One region of the Saccharothrix sp. NBAS 001 genome, then DNA from elsewhere that is predicted to be linked to it. Evidence: riboswitches for the same ligand, from Rfam matches in the RefSeq annotation. Region 1 holds a riboswitch; each other region holds the start of a gene.
The links. A riboswitch is a leader RNA that binds a small molecule or an ion and turns the genes downstream of it on or off. The one in region 1 is predicted to bind cobalamin.

Region 1 (3,249 bases):
GGCCGGGCTCGGGCCGCACGACCGCGACCGCGCGCCCTACGCCGAGCGGGCGGCGGCGCAGGACGCCCACCTCGGCCTGCCCGCGCTGCCCACCACGACCATCGGGTCCTTCCCGCAGACGACCGGGATCCGCACCGCCCGCGCCGGCCTGCGGTCGGGCGAGCTGGCGGCGGGCGAGTACGACGAGCGGATGCGCGCCGAGATCGCCCGGGTGATCGCGTTGCAGGAGGACATCGGGCTCGACGTGCTGGTGCACGGCGAACCCGAGCGCAACGACATGGTCCAGTACTTCGCCGAGCACCTCGACGGCTTCGCGGTCACCGACCTGGGCTGGGTGCAGTCCTACGGCTCGCGGTGCGTGCGCCCGCCGATCCTGCACGGCGACGTGTCCCGGCCAGCGCCGATCACCGTGCCGTGGAGCGCCTACGCCCAGTCGCTGACCGACCGCCCGGTGAAGGGGATGCTGACCGGACCGGTGACGATCCTGGCGTGGTCGTTCGTGCGCGACGACCAGCCGCTGGGCGACACCGCCGACCAGGTGGCCCTCGCGCTGCGCGACGAGGTCGCCGACCTGGAGGCCGCCGGCATCCGCGTCATCCAGGTCGACGAACCGGCGCTGCGCGAACTGCTGCCGCTGCGGGCCGCCGACCACCGGGCGTACCTCGACTGGTCGGTGGGGGCCTTCCGGCTGGCCACGTCGGGCGCGGCGACCGGCACGCAGGTGCACACCCACCTGTGCTACTCGGAGTTCGGCGAGGTCATCGACGCGATCGACGGGCTCGGCGCGGACGTGACCACGATCGAGGCGGCCCGGTCGAAGATGGAGGTCCTGGACGACCTGCGGTCGGTCGGGTTCAGCCGGGGCGTCGGGCCGGGCGTCTACGACATCCACTCGCCGCGCGTCCCGGGCACCGACGAGGTGGCCGGGCTGGTCGCCGCCGCGTCCCGGGTCGTGCCCGGCAACCGGTTGTGGGTCAACCCGGACTGCGGGCTCAAGACCCGGGGCTACGCCGAGGTCGAGCCCGCGCTGCGCAACCTGGTCGCGGCCACCCGCCGGGTCCGGGAAACCCTGGCGTGAGCCGGTCGGCGCGGGCGCCCGGGTCCGGGTGCCCGCGCCGCGCTGCTCCGGACGTCCGCACCGGCGCACCGAATGGTCGATGCCCGGGGCCGTCTCGGATGGCAAGCTTGGCGGGCCAACCGAATGCGCGGTTGTCGGGGGAAGTCCGGTGCGAATCCGGCGCTGACCCGCAACGGTGTGCCGTCCCTCGTGGACGGTGAGCCCGAGTACCCGCACCGCGCCTTCCCGCCGACTCCTGTCGTGGTACGCAGGGAAAGGTCACACCGTCCATGAGACGTAGTATTTCCGCTGTCCTCACGCTGTTGTGCGGCCTGGTGCTGCTCGCACCGGCCGTCGCCGCCGCCACCCCGACCACCCACAACCGCGCCGACGCCGCGGCCGGCTGGCTCGCCCGCCAGATGGCCGACGGCGAACGCCTGGAGGTGGACTTCGGGGGTGTGCTCTACCCCAGCCAGGGCTTGACGATCGACGCGGTGTTCGCGTTCGCCGCGACGCGCACCGCCGACGACTACGCCGACCGCGCGATCGCGTGGCTCGGGCAGCCCTCCGTCACGGCCGGCTACATCGGTTCCGGCGGTGAGGCGTACGCGGGCGCGCACGCCAAGCTGCTGCTCGCCGCGCTGGTCGCCGGCAAGAACCCCGCCTCGTTCGGCGGGGTGGACCTCGACGCCGGGCTGCGCGCGCTGCTCACCCCGTCGGGCCGGTTCTCCGACGTCTCGGCCTTCGGCGACTACAGCAACGCGTTCAGCCAGTCCCTGGCGCTGCTCGCGCTGGACCGCACGGCGGCGGGCGCGCCCGCGTCGGCGGTGAACTTCCTGGTCGGCACGCAGTGCCCGGACGGCGGGTTCCCGCTCGACCTCGCGACCACCCCGTGCGTCAGCGACGTGGACTCGACCGCGATGGTCACCCAGGCGCTGCAAGCGGTCGGCCGCCCGCTCAAGGCCCAGCAGGGCCTGTCGTGGCTGGTGGGCGTGCAGCACGCGAACGGCGGCTTCGGGGTGGGCGCGAACCCGCCCAACTCCAACAGCACCGGCCTGGCCGGGCAGGCGCTGAAGGCCGGCGGCCGGCTGGTCGGCGCGCACAAGGCCAGGCAGTTCCTCAAGGGCCTGCAGGTCGGCTGCGCCGGACCGGTCGACCAGCGCGGCGCGATCGCCTACCAGGCAACGGGTTTCGACCCGGCGACGGTCACCCGCGCGACCGCCCAGGCGATCCTCGGCGTGGCCGGGGTCGCCCTGTTCGACCTGCACAGCGGCGGCCGGGGCGAGGCCCCGGTCCTGGCGTGCGCGTGATCCGGTGAACCGCCGCGCGGTGGCCGCCCCGACCCGGGCGGCCACCGCGCGGTCAACGGGACGTCTTGTCCGCTGTGGACAGTTCGCCGAACGTCGGCAGCACACCGTGCGACGCCTTGCGCGAAGCCCGCCGCAGCGTCGAGAGCACCGCCGGCCCCAGCACCAGGATCGCGACCGTGTTGGTGATCGCCCGCCCGGTGTCCCAGCCCGCGGTCGAGGTGAGCAGGGTGAAGATCGCGAACCGGTGCAGGTTGTCCAGCACCGACGCGCCCGGCACGTACGAGATGTGGCCCGCGTAGTAGTCGACCTCGGCTCCGGCGATGAACGGCCAGAACCACAGGTTCATCAGGAACCCGAAGACGTAGGCCACCACGATCCCGTACCCGACCAGCATCGCGATCTCGGCCTTGCCGGTCACCCGGCGTGGCAGCAGGCCCGCGCCCATCCCGATCCACGCCGAGCACAACATCTGGAACGGCAGCCACGGCCCGACACCGGCGGTCAGCAGCGCCGACGCGAACAGCGACGTGCAGCCCAGCACGAACCCGAACCCCGCGCCGAAGACCCGCCCGGACAGCACCAGCAGGAAGAACACCGTCTCGATCCCGGCCACCCCCGCGCCCAGCGGGCGCAGCCCGGCGTTCACCGCCGACAGCACGCCCAGCAGCGCCAACGCCTTCGCGTCCAGGCCGCCCTCGGACAGCTCGGCCAGCACGATCACGATCAGCACCGGCAGGATGCCCAGGAAGACGAACGGCGCGTCCGGCCCGTGCTGCATGGACTGCGGCTCCACCCGCACCAGCAGCGGCCACACGAACATCATCAGGCCGGCCAGCGAAGCCAGGCCCAGCACGGCCGCCGAGCGCGGCCCGATCCGCACCA
Region 2 (3,249 bases), 1.3 Mb from region 1:
AGGATGGACAGCACGAGGTTGACCCGGGTCTGCCCGGTCGGGGCCTCGCCGAGCACGTGCAGCCCGTCCCGGATCTGGACGTCCTTGATCTCGCACAGCCAGCCGTCGACGTGCAGGATCAGCTCGTCGAACTCGGCGTCGTGCGGCCGGTCGTCCAGCCCCAGGTCGTGGTCGAGCTTCGCGGCCTGGATCAGGGTCCAGATCTGGGCGCGGATCGCGGGCAGCTTGGCCGGGTCCATCGCGGCGATGTTGCCGTGCTCGTCCAGCAGCTGCTCCAGCCGCGCGATGTCGCCGTAGCTGTCCGCGCGGGCCATCGGCGGCACCAGGTGGTCGACCAGGGTGGCGTGCGCGCGGCGCTTGGCCTGCGTGCCCTCGCCCGGGTCGTTGACCAGGAACGGGTAGATCAGCGGCAGGTCGCCCAGCGCCGCGTCCGGGCCGCAGCCGGCGGACATGCCGACCGTCTTGCCGGGCAGCCACTCCAGGTTGCCGTGCTTGCCGACGTGCACCACCGCGTCCGCGCCGAACTCGGCCTCCAGCCACCGGTAGGCGGCCAGGTAGTGGTGGCTCGGCGGCAGGTCCGGGTCGTGGTAGATGGCGATCGGGTTCTCGCCGAACCCGCGCGGCGGCTGGACCATCACCACCACGTTGCCCGACCGCAGGCCGGCCAGCACGATCTCGCCGTCGCGGTCCTTCGAGCGGTCCACGAACAGCTCGCCGGGCGCCGGGCCCCAGTGCCGCTCCATGTCCTCGCGGGTGTCCTCGGGCAGCGTCGCGTACCACTCGCGGTAGCGCGCGGCGGGCAGCCGCACCGGGTTGCCCTGGATCTGCTCCTCGGTCAGCCAGTCGACGTCCTGGCCGCCGGCCGCGATCAACGCGTGGATCAGCGCGTCGCCGTCCAGGTTGGCCACGCCGGGCAGCTCGTCACCGATGTCGTAACCGTTGTCCTGCAACGCCTTCAGCAGACGGACCGCGCTGGCCGGGGTGTCCAGGCCGACCGCGTTGCCGATCCGCGAGTGCTTGGTCGGGTACGCCGAGAGCATGATCACGATCTTGCGCTCGGCCGGCGGGATGTGCCGCAACCTCCCGTGCCGCACCGCGATCCCGGCGACGCGCAGCGCGCGCTCGGGGTCCGCCACGTACACGGTCAGGCCGTCCTCGTCGATCTCCTTGAAGGAGAACGGGACGGTGATGATCCGCCCGTCGAACTCGGGGATCGCGACCTGCGTCGCGGTGTCCAGCGGGGACAGCCCGTCGTCGTTCTCGTCCCACGCCGCGCGGCTGCTGGTCAGGCACAGCCCTTGCAGGACCGGGATGTCCAGCTCGGCGAGCGCGCCCACGTCCCACGCGTCGTCGTCACCGCCGGCCGACGCGGTCGCGGGCTTCGTGCCGCCCGCCGCCAGCACCGTGACGACCAGCGCGTCGGCCTTGCGCAGCTCGGCCAGCAGCGCCGGCTCGGCGGTGCGCAGCGACGCGCAGTACACCGGCAGCGCCCGGCCGCCCTTCTCCTCGATCGCGTCGCACAGGGCGTGCACGAACGCGGTGTTCCCGGCCACGTGGTGCGCCCGGTAGTACAGGACCGCGACCACCGGCCCCGCGCCGGTCCCCGCGGCGCCGTCCGGCCGCTCCAGCACGCCCCAGTTCGGCGCGGCCTGCGGCGGGTTGAAGCCGAACCCGGTCAGCAGGACCGTGTCGGAGAGGAACTTGTGCAGTTCGGCGAGGTTCACCGGACCGCCGTGCGCCAGGTAGGCGTGGGCTTCGGCGCAGACGCCGCCGGGCACCGTGGACAGCTCCATCAGCGGCGCGTCGGGGTTCTGCTCACCGCCCAGCACCACCACCGGGCGGGGGCCGGCGAGCAGCAGGTCCAGGCCCTCTTCCCACATCCGCCGCCCGCCCAGGATGCGCACCACCACCAGGTCGACGCCCTCCACGAGGGCGGGCAGGTCGTCGGCGGTCAGCCGGGCGGGGTTGCCCAGCCGGAAGTCCGCGCCGCTCGAACGGGCGGACAGCAGGTCCGTGTCGGAGGTCGACAGCAGCAGGATCACGTGCGGGCTCCATCCCTCGGGGGTCCTCGCCCCAGGTCGTAGGGGACGGCGGGCGGAGTTCCTGACTCCCGGACTCGCGTCCGGTCACAGTGGCGGGACCGCGCCGGATTCGCACCGGCTTCCTCCTGTTGCTTCGCCGTTCCGGCCCACCCTAACCGGGGAGTTAGCATCCAGCCCATGCCCCAGGACCGCGAACGCCCCGACGCCTGCCCCGGCGCGGTCGACGTGCACCGGGCCGCGGACGGCGGGTTGGCGCGCGTCCGGGTGCCCGGCGGCACGCTGTCCGCCGCGCGGTTCGACGTGCTCCGGCAGGCCGCGCTGGACCTGGGCGACGGTTGGCTGGAACTCACCTCGCGGGCGAACGTGCAGATCAGGGGCCTGGCACCGGGCGCGGAGCACGAGTTGGGCGCGCGGCTGCGCGACGCCGGCCTGCTGCCCTCGCCGACCCACGAGCGGATGCGCAACATCATCGCCGCGCCGCTGGAGGACAACCAGGACCTGGTGGACGCGGTGGACGCCGCGCTGTGCGGGGTGCCCGGCCTGGCCGACCTGCCCGGACGCTTCCTGGTCACGGTGGGTGAGGCGGTCAGCGGCCTGGGCGGTGACATCGGCCTGGTGGGTGACGCGCTGTTGCTGGCCGGCCGCGACTCGGGACTGCGCGTGACCGACCCGGTGGCGGCCGTGGTCGCGGCGGCCGAGGAGTTCCAGGCGATCCGGGGCACCGCCTGGCGTTTGTCCGAAGTGGACGGCGGTGTGCGGAAGATCACCGCTGCGCTGGGCGTCCCCGGGCCGAGAACCCTTGATCCGGCTGTGATTCCGGTCGCACCCGGTCCGCACGGCGACCGCCTGGTGGCGGGGGTGCCGCTGGGCCGGTTGGACGCGCGGCTGCTCGCGGGCACGCCGGTCCGGGTCACGCCGTGGCGCGGCGTCGTGGTGCCCGCCGGCACCGACACGTCCGGTCTGTTCACCGATCCGGAGTCGCCGTGGCGCGGGGTGACCGCGTGCACCGGCCGGCCGGGCTGCGCGAAGTCGCTGACCGACGTGCGGGCGGACGCGGCCCGCTGGATCGGTACCCCGCACCGGGGCCAGGTGCACTGGTCGGGCTGCGCGCGGCGGTGCGGCAGGCCGGCTGGCGACGTGGTGGAGTTCGTCGCGACCGGCGACGGGTACGAGGAGATCAGGTGACCAGCTACATCAAGGACGGCGC
Region 3 (3,249 bases), 4.8 Mb from region 1:
GCGACCTGGTCGGCGGACAGTTCCTCCAGGCGCAGGCACACCGCGCCCAGCGCCTGGGCGACCCGGCCCGCGAGGCCGAGCCGGACGTGGCCGGACTCGCAGTCCACGACCACCGCGGCGACCTCGTCGGCGGCCAGCAGGCCGGCCGCGCGCAGGGCGTCGCGCATCGGGTCGCCGCCGGAGCCGGTGGCGGTGGCGCGGCCGTCGGTGAGCAGCACCACCAGCGGGCGGCGGCGCGGGTCGCGGACCCGTTCGACCTCCAGCACCCGGCGGGCGCGCAGCAGGCCGTCGGCCAGCGGGGTGCGGCCACCGGTGCGCAGTTGGCGCAGCCGGGCCGCTGCGGCGTCCACGGAGTTCGTCGGCGGCAGGGCGGTTTCCGCGCCCGCGCCCCGGAAGGTGATCACGCCGACCTTGTCCCGGCGCTGGTAGGCGTCGCGCAGCAGGGAGACCACCGCGCCGCTGACCGCCGACATGCGCTGCCGCGCGGCCATCGAGCCGGACGCGTCGACCACGAACAGGACCAGGTTGCTCTCCTTGCCCTCGCGCACCGACAGCCGCAGGTCGGTGCCGCGCAGCAGCAGACCGGGGCCGCTGCGCCCGCGCGCGGCCTGGAACGGCGCCGCCGCGCCGAGCGTGCCGACCAGGTGCAGGCCCGACCCGTCCGAGGTGGACGAGCGGACCACCCGGCCGGTGCGGGCGCGGGCCCGGGAACGCTTGCCGGGAGCGCCTTCGCCGACACCGGGCACCTGGAGCAGCCGGGCCTTGAACGACGGCGCGGGCGCGTGCGTGCGTTCGCCGGACGACCCGCCGGGCCGCTGCGGCGCGGAGCTGTCCGAGGTGGCGTCGGACGGGGTTTCGGGGGCGTCCTGCGGGAGCCCGCCGCCGTCGTCCGGGCCGTCCGGCCCGTCGTCGGGACCGCCGTCGTCGGGGCCTTCGTCGTCGGGGTCGTCGGCGGCGTGCTCGGCGCCCTGCCGCATGGCGTCTTCGAGCTGCTGCTCCTCCAGGCCGGGCTCGTCGAACGGGTCGCGGCGCTTGCGGTGCGGCAGGGCCAGCCGGACGGCGGCCTCCACGTCCGGCTCGGCGACCTCGTCCGCGCCGCGCCACGCGGCGTGCGCGACGGCGGTGCGGGCCACGACCAGGTCCGCGCGCATCCCGTCGACGTCGAACGCGGCGCAGATGCCGGCGATCCGGCGCACCTCGGCGTCGGGCAGCACGACGGCGGACAGCCGGGCGCGCGCCGCCACGATCCGGGCGGCCAGCGCGGCGTCCTCGTCGGCCCACCGGGCGGCGAAACCGGCGGGGTCGGCCTCGTAGGCCAGCCGGCGGCGGATCACCTCGGTCCGGGTGCCGACGTCGCGGGCCGCCCGCACGGCCACGGTGAGGCCGAAGCGGTCCAGCAGCTGTGGCCGCAACTCGCCCTCCTCCGGGTTCATGGTGCCCACCAGGAGGAACGACGCGGCGTGCGAGACGGATACGCCCTCGCGCTCGACGTGCGCGCGACCCATCGCGGCGGCGTCGAGCAGCAGGTCGACCAGGTGGTCGTGCAGCAGGTTGACCTCGTCCACGTAGAGCACGCCCCGGTGCGCGGCGGCCAGCAGGCCGGGCTGGTAGGCCCGCACGCCCTCGGTCAGCGCGCGCTCCAGGTCCAGCGAGCCGATCAGCCGGTCCTCGGTCGCGCCGACCGGCAGTTCGACCAGGCGCGCGGTGCGGCGTTCCGCCGGGCCGTCGTGCGGGCCGTCCGGGCACTCGGCGTCCACGGCGGGGTCGCAGCCGAAGCGGCAGCCGGCGACCACGTCCAGGGTCGGCAGCAGCGCGGCCAGGGCGCGGACCACGGTCGACTTCGCGGTTCCCTTCTCGCCTCGGACGAGCACCCCGCCGATACCGGGGTGCACGGCGTTGAGCAGCAGCGCCGTGCGGAGGTCGTCGTGGCCGACGACGGCGGAAAAGGGGAAACGCGCGCCCATGCGGCGGTGTCCTTCCTCGGGTGTCCACGCCCGGGTCCGGTGCGGTGAGATCGGGGGCCGAGTTCCTGACTCCCGGATCCACGTGCCCGGTCACAGTGGCGGGACCGCGCCGGATTCGCACCGGCTTCCTCGCGCACCCCTACAGCCCCGGCATCGTCGCACTTCGGTCGACCGGCTCCAAGTCCCCGGTGAGCACTGCGCGGGCGAGCGCGGTCACACCCGAACGGACCTGCTCGACCGGCAGCCCCATCCGGTGGACCAGGTGGTGGACCACCTCGCCGCGCAGGTTGGCCAGCAGCGCGTGCGCCAGGTAGTCGGCGTCCGAATCGGGCCTGACCTGCGCGATCAGGTCCTGGAGGCGGCGGTGGGTGAGGGCGAAGTTCGCGTCGCACCCGGTGCTCGCGGCCGTCACCCGCTCCAGCGCCCGGATCACCGGCAGGGAGGCCAGCACGTGGTCGAACAGGGTGCCGACGAACGTGATCACCCTCTCGGCGGCGGGCAGGTCCGCGGCGGTGACGAGGATCTCGGACTCGGCCAGCCACGCCCGCGCGCTCTCCGCGACGACGGCCTGGACCAGGCCCTCCCGGTCGCCGAACCGGCGGAACAGGGTGCCCTTGCCGACGCCCGCCGCGACCGCGACGTCCGCCATGTTCACGCCGTCGAGGCCGTGCTCGCCGATCAGCCGGCAGGCGGCGGCCAGGATCGCCGCGCGGTTGCGCGCGGCGTCCGCACGTTCGGCCACCGGCGAACCTCCCCTTGACAAAAGCGGACCGTTGGTCCGTATTGTAGCGGAGGTCAACCGGACCAATGGTCCGGTTAATCCGTCGAAGGGGGAGCCATGCGCGCGGTGCGGTTCACGGAGTTCGGTCCGGCCGAGGTGCTGCGGGAGGTCGAGGTGCCCGACCCGGTCGCCGGACCGGGCGAGGAGCTGGTCCGGGTCACCGCGATCGGCGTCAACTACGGCGAGACGGTGATCCGGTCGGGCCGGGGCGCGAAGCTGTTCCCGTGGTACCCGGCGGCCGTCACGCCGGACGGGCGGCTCGGCTCCGAGGTGGTCGGGGTGACCGCCGACGGCCGGCGGGTGATCGGCGTGCCGTCCGGCGAGGCGTACGCGGAGCTGGCCGTGCTCAAGGAGCCGGTGGAGGTCCCCGACGACGTCGACGACCACCGGGCGCTCGCCCTGTTCCTCCAGGGCGCCACGGCCGTGCAGGCGGTCCGCCGGGTCGGTCTCGTGGCCGGTGAACGGGTGCTGGTCGAGGCCGCCGCGGGTGGGGTCGGCAGCCTC

Region 2: it holds a riboswitch for cobalamin, as region 1 does, so the genes downstream of both, cobN (cobaltochelatase subunit CobN) here and AC0HI0_RS06375 (prenyltransferase/squalene oxidase repeat-containing protein) in region 1, are expected to answer to the same signal.
Region 3: it holds a riboswitch for cobalamin, as region 1 does, so the genes downstream of both, AC0HI0_RS26690 (putative cobaltochelatase) here and AC0HI0_RS06375 (prenyltransferase/squalene oxidase repeat-containing protein) in region 1, are expected to answer to the same signal.

What each region holds. Positions count from the first base shown of each region.
Region 1 covers NZ_CM153251.1:1,465,333-1,468,581, forward strand. Annotated here, with positions in the region: gene metE (5-methyltetrahydropteroyltriglutamate--homocysteine S-methyltransferase) at 1-1,078, shown strand, start outside; cobalamin riboswitch at 1,180-1,307, shown strand; gene AC0HI0_RS06375 (prenyltransferase/squalene oxidase repeat-containing protein) at 1,348-2,367, shown strand; gene AC0HI0_RS06380 (ECF transporter S component family protein) at 2,420-3,249, opposite strand, start outside.
Region 2 covers NZ_CM153251.1:142,969-146,217, reverse strand. Annotated here, with positions in the region: gene cobN (cobaltochelatase subunit CobN) at 1-2,042, opposite strand, end outside; cobalamin riboswitch at 2,077-2,207, opposite strand; gene AC0HI0_RS00700 (hypothetical protein) at 2,220-3,227, shown strand; gene AC0HI0_RS00695 (precorrin-8X methylmutase) at 3,224-3,249, shown strand, end outside.
Region 3 covers NZ_CM153251.1:6,254,044-6,257,292, forward strand. Annotated here, with positions in the region: gene AC0HI0_RS26690 (putative cobaltochelatase) at 1-1,964, opposite strand, end outside; cobalamin riboswitch at 2,004-2,128, opposite strand; gene AC0HI0_RS26695 (TetR/AcrR family transcriptional regulator) at 2,104-2,706, opposite strand; gene AC0HI0_RS26700 (quinone oxidoreductase family protein) at 2,803-3,249, shown strand, end outside.